One region of the Pseudomonas sp. MDT1-85 genome, then DNA from elsewhere that is predicted to be linked to it. Evidence: riboswitches for the same ligand, from Rfam matches in the RefSeq annotation. Region 1 holds a riboswitch; the other holds the start of a gene.
The links. A riboswitch is a leader RNA that binds a small molecule or an ion and turns the genes downstream of it on or off. The one in region 1 is predicted to bind cobalamin.
Positions count from the first base shown of each region.

Region 2: another riboswitch for cobalamin. It lies ahead of ACYZT2_RS16280 (CbtB domain-containing protein); the one in region 1 lies ahead of cobO (cob(I)yrinic acid a,c-diamide adenosyltransferase).

Region 1 covers NZ_CM142715.1:2,197,938-2,200,321, reverse strand. Annotated here, with positions in the region: gene ACYZT2_RS09975 (cobyrinate a,c-diamide synthase) at 1-406, opposite strand, end outside; gene cobO (cob(I)yrinic acid a,c-diamide adenosyltransferase) at 417-1,028, opposite strand; cobalamin riboswitch at 1,110-1,344, opposite strand; gene ACYZT2_RS09965 (hypothetical protein) at 1,500-2,084, shown strand; gene ACYZT2_RS09960 (PQQ-dependent sugar dehydrogenase) at 2,153-2,384, shown strand, end outside.
Region 2 covers NZ_CM142715.1:3,620,962-3,623,345, reverse strand. Annotated here, with positions in the region: gene ACYZT2_RS16285 (CbtA family protein) at 1-544, opposite strand, end outside; gene ACYZT2_RS16280 (CbtB domain-containing protein) at 556-747, opposite strand; cobalamin riboswitch at 869-1,096, opposite strand; cobalamin riboswitch at 1,273-1,488, shown strand; gene cobW (cobalamin biosynthesis protein CobW) at 1,587-2,384, shown strand, end outside.

The sequences.
Region 1 (2,384 bases):
CAAGGCCCAGGGCCAGCGCGCCAAACGTCTGCGCCATGGCGGTGCCGTCGATCACGCCGAGCACCGGCACACCAAAGTGCCGCGCCAGATCGGCGCTGGACGGCGTACCGTCGAACAGCCCCATGACGCCTTCGATGAGGATCAGATCGGCTTCGCCTGCGGCCTCCCACAATAGACGCCGACTTTCCTGCTCACCGACCATCCACATGTCGAGTTGATAGACCGGTGCGCCGCTGGCGCGCTCGAGAATCATCGGGTCGAGAAAGTCCGGGCCGCATTTGAACACGCGAACCTTGCGCCCCTGATTGCGATGCAAACGGGCGAGCGCGGCGGTGACGGTGGTCTTGCCCTGACCGGAGGCCGGCGCGGCGATCAGTACCGCCGGGCATTGACGATGGCTATTCATAAAATGCAGTTCACAACTCGACGCCTTTCTGCGCTTTGATTCCTGCCTGGAAGGCGTGCTTGATCATGCCCATTTCAGTGACGGTGTCGGCCAGCTCGATCATCTCTGGTTTGGCGCCACGACCGGTGACCACCACGTGCTGCATCGGCGGACGGGCCTGCAAGTCGCTGAGCACCTGATCGAGATCGAGGTAGCCGTGCTTGAGGGCGATGTTCAATTCATCGAGCACCACGAGGCCAATGGCCGGATCACGCAACAATTCGCGGGACACCGCCCAGGCGGCTTCGGCGGCGGCGATATCGCGCTGGCGGTCCTGGGTTTCCCAGGTGAAGCCCTCGCCCATCACATGAAAACGCACCTGCTCCGGGAAGCGCCGGAAGAACAGCTCCTCGCCGGTGCTGGTGCGACCCTTGATGAACTGCACCACGCCGCACTGCATGCCGTGGCCCATGGACCGCGCGAGCATGCCGAACGCCGAGCTGCTCTTGCCTTTGCCGTTGCCGGAGAGCACCAGCAGCAAACCGCATTCATTCGGCGAGTTGGCGATGCGTTCGTCGATCACGGCTTTTTTGCGCAGCATGCGCGCCAGATGGCGTTCGTCACGATCGGGGGTATCAGTCATGGGGGAGCTCTCCGTTGAGGCTGGATAACGGCGGGCAGGCACAAGAATAGACGGCAAAAAGCCTGGCATCGCCCACCGTGATGCCGTTGGATGAATCAGGCCGGTCTCCGGGCTCATGAGCGGCGCCAAGGCCAACTGCGCGCCTTCCCATGTCGACAATCGACACAGTGGCTCAAGGCGCAGTCTTCACTCATTTACCGTTGCGGGGGCAGCGCCGGGATCGTGATTCTTCTTCGCTGGAAGAAATTCACTCACCGGCTTCCCTGTTTCACTCTGTCGACCAAGGTCACAGAGCACCTGAAACAAGCCGCGAAGGTTAGAGGGTTGGGGGTGGAGCGTCAATTAAAGCCTGGGCGCCGCTGAGCGAATATCTGCCGCCGATCAATTAACTGACGCCAATCTTGTGCCACACTGTCCAGCAGTGATATCAAAGAGCCACAACCTGACAACACAATAACAAGGGTGAGCCACATGCAAGGCATGATCATCAGCAATCCGAAGCTGGAATTCCTGCGACCGGTGCTGGAACGCTGGTTTGACTGTATCGACCGCTACAACGCTGTGCGCGGCGATAACGACACACCTTATTGGTACGACGAAAAAGCCAACCTCGGCCTGCTCTCCGCCGCGGCCTGGATGGCAGAAATGGTCACGCTGCCACAAACGTCGACGCGCAAACAGATCGAAGAAGGTGAACGCAACGCCCGCGCCGATCTGTTTATCGCCAGCAGCGAAGAACGCGCGTATCTCCAGGCCACCCAGCGCTGGCCGCGGGTCAACAGCCTGAACCTGACTCCGGCACTGGCGGACATCACCAGTGACGCGAAGCGAATCAGCTACGCCAGCGATCTGAAACTCGGCTGCCTGTTTGTTGCGCCGCAAAAAGCCCAGCACAGCGCCACCCCGGAAGAACTCCAGGACATGGTCGACGACCTGCAAAAGGAACACACCTGCGCCGTGGCCTGGTATTTCCCTTACGCCTACCGCAAGTTGCGTAACGAAGCCGGCAACTACCATCCGGGCATCGCTATTCTGCTCAAGGAAGCCCGCGGCTGACAGGTTGAACCATCGAGCATCTACGCTTCTCTATGATTACGTCAATGCATTCATAGGGAAGATCAGTAATGCGCAAACCCCAGCTCGTTTTCATCATCGCGCTCGCCGGAGGGCTCGCCGCCTGTGGTGAAACCTCCAGCCTGCAAGTCTCGGATGGCACAGGCCCCTCGCCCAAACTGCCAGAACCCAATAAAACCCTGATTCCGACGGTGAACATCGCCCCGGCGATCGGCTGGCCTGAAGGCAAGAAACCTGTCGCCGCGGCAGGGACTCAAGTGGCGGCGTTTGCCGAAGGCCTCG
Region 2 (2,384 bases), 1.4 Mb from region 1:
TCACATGAGGCACGGCCAGAATCGCCACGCCGAGGATCTTCATCAGCCAGTGGCGGCTGAACACGATCAGCGCGATGCCGACAGCGGTAGACGCGGCAGTGCCAATCCACCAGATCTGCCGTTGCGCCAGATCCGCCGCGGCAGTGCCCGGCAGCTCAGGTGGCAGGCCGAGGGTGGGCGCCAGCACGAACGTCGCGTAACCGGCCAGACCCCAGAGCAGGCCCTGAGAGGTACGGCGTGGAGCGCGCAAGGTGTAGAGGCCCGCGAGCATCAGGGCGAAACCGACCGCGACCACCAGATTGCCACCGGTGGTCGACAGCACGCGCTGCCAGCCGTCTTCAGGTTCCCAGGCTTCGGCGTCGTGGGTGTGAGCGGTGACAGCACCCGCGGCATGCTCGTGGATTTCGACAGCGGCCGGCTCGGATTTTTCGTAGGTCTCGGCCTGCAGAATCAGCGGAGCCACCCAGAAGCTTTGCAGCAGGGTCAGCAGCAGGGCGGCCAGCAGCCCGCTGAAACCTGCGGTTTGCGCAATACGCTTGATCATGTCAGCAGGTCTCAATGGCACGGAAAGGCGGAGCTGTGACGGGTATCGTGCGCGGCGTTGTGTACCGCTTCGATGTGCGAGAAACCGGCGAAATACACAAGGCACGCGCCAAGGATCGACGCACAAAAAGCGGCGGTCAGGCGTTGGCTCAGGGTTGAAGTAGTGCTGGCGGTGCTGCTGGCGGTACTGCTGATGATCGACATGGCGCTTCCCTCTGGTCTGTCAGCGGGTGAATAGAGCGCATGAAAACCTCCGCACGCCGGGGCACGCAGAGATTTCGAACAGCGCCCGCCCACCGCGGGTTTGTTATTCAGTGAACGTAAAAGTCACTTTGTGTTGCGGGCCGGTCTCCGGGCTCGCGAGGGGCAGGGCTAACGCCGAAACCTGCAAGCATCACCTTCCCATGCCATATGACAGGCACAGTGGATCTGACGCTTCACTCGCTTACCGTTGCGGGGGCAGCACCGGACTGACATGGCTTTAGAGTAAAGCACATGATTCACCGGTTTCCCGTTTCACCCTGTGAAGGGCACCCGTAACAAGGCGTGTAGGAGAGCATGTGCGGGGGTTGGGCGTCAATTGGCAGGGGGTCTCAACTCGATACCGAGGCGTTTCCATCGCGAGCAGGCTCGCTCCCACAGGTGACCGCATTTCAATGTGGGAGCGAGCCTGCTCGCGATGGGGCCGGTGGCGGCGCTACAAGACATTGACCCGCCCCCACACGATGCGTAGCCTTGCGCTTTCGAGGTTCTTCGGCGTCTGCCGAAGCTAAGAAGGGAACGCGGTCGATGCCGCGGCTGCCCCCGCAACTGTGAACGGTGATGTTCGCTGCCACGCCACTGCAAGCCCTGATCCATCAGGTTCGCGGGAAGGCGCAGCGAATGCCAGGCCAACAAGGTCGGCACACCGTCAGCCAGGAGACCTGCCTCGAAACGAATTCTCACTACAACCGGGCGGGGTGATCCGGTGGCGAAATCTTCCGCGCGCATTTGCAGCAGCGGTCGTCGTCCCGTATGCCCGCCACCTTGCCAAAGGGCATCCGATGAAAACACTGGCCAAACTCCCCGTCACCATCGTTACCGGCTTCCTCGGCTCGGGCAAAACCACCTTGCTGCGCCACATGCTCGACAACGCCCAGGGCCGCCGCATCGCGGTGATCGTCAACGAGTTCGGCGAGTTGGGCATCGACGGCGAAATCCTCAAGCAGTGCTCGATCGGTTGCACCGAAGAAGAAGCCAACGGTCGTGTCTATGAACTGGCCAACGGCTGCCTGTGCTGCACGGTTCAGGAAGAATTCTTCCCGGTGATGCGCGAACTGGTCGCTCGTCGCGGCGACCTCGACCACATCCTGATCGAAACTTCGGGCCTGGCCCTGCCAAAACCTTTGGTTCAAGCCTTCCAGTGGCCAGAAATCCGCAGCGCCTGCACGGTTGACGCGGTGATCACCGTGGTCGACAGCCCGGCCGTCGCTGCGGGCACCTTCGCTGCGTTCCCGGATCAGGTCGATGCCATGCGCAAACTTGACCCGAACCTGGACCACGAATCGCCGCTGCACGAGCTGTTCGCCGACCAACTGGCCAGCGCCGACCTGGTGATCCTCAACAAGGCCGACCTGATCAGCGCTGAAGACCTGGCCCGCGTGCGCCTGGAAGTCGCCGAAGAGCTGCCGCCAGCGGTGAAAGTCATCGAAGCCAGCAGCGGTCGTCTGCCACTGGACGTGCTGATCGGCCTCGGCGCCGGTTCCGAAGAACACATCGACAGCCGCCACAGCCATCACGATCATCACCACGAAGGTGAAGACGGTCATCACGATGAGCACGACCACGACGCATTCGACTCC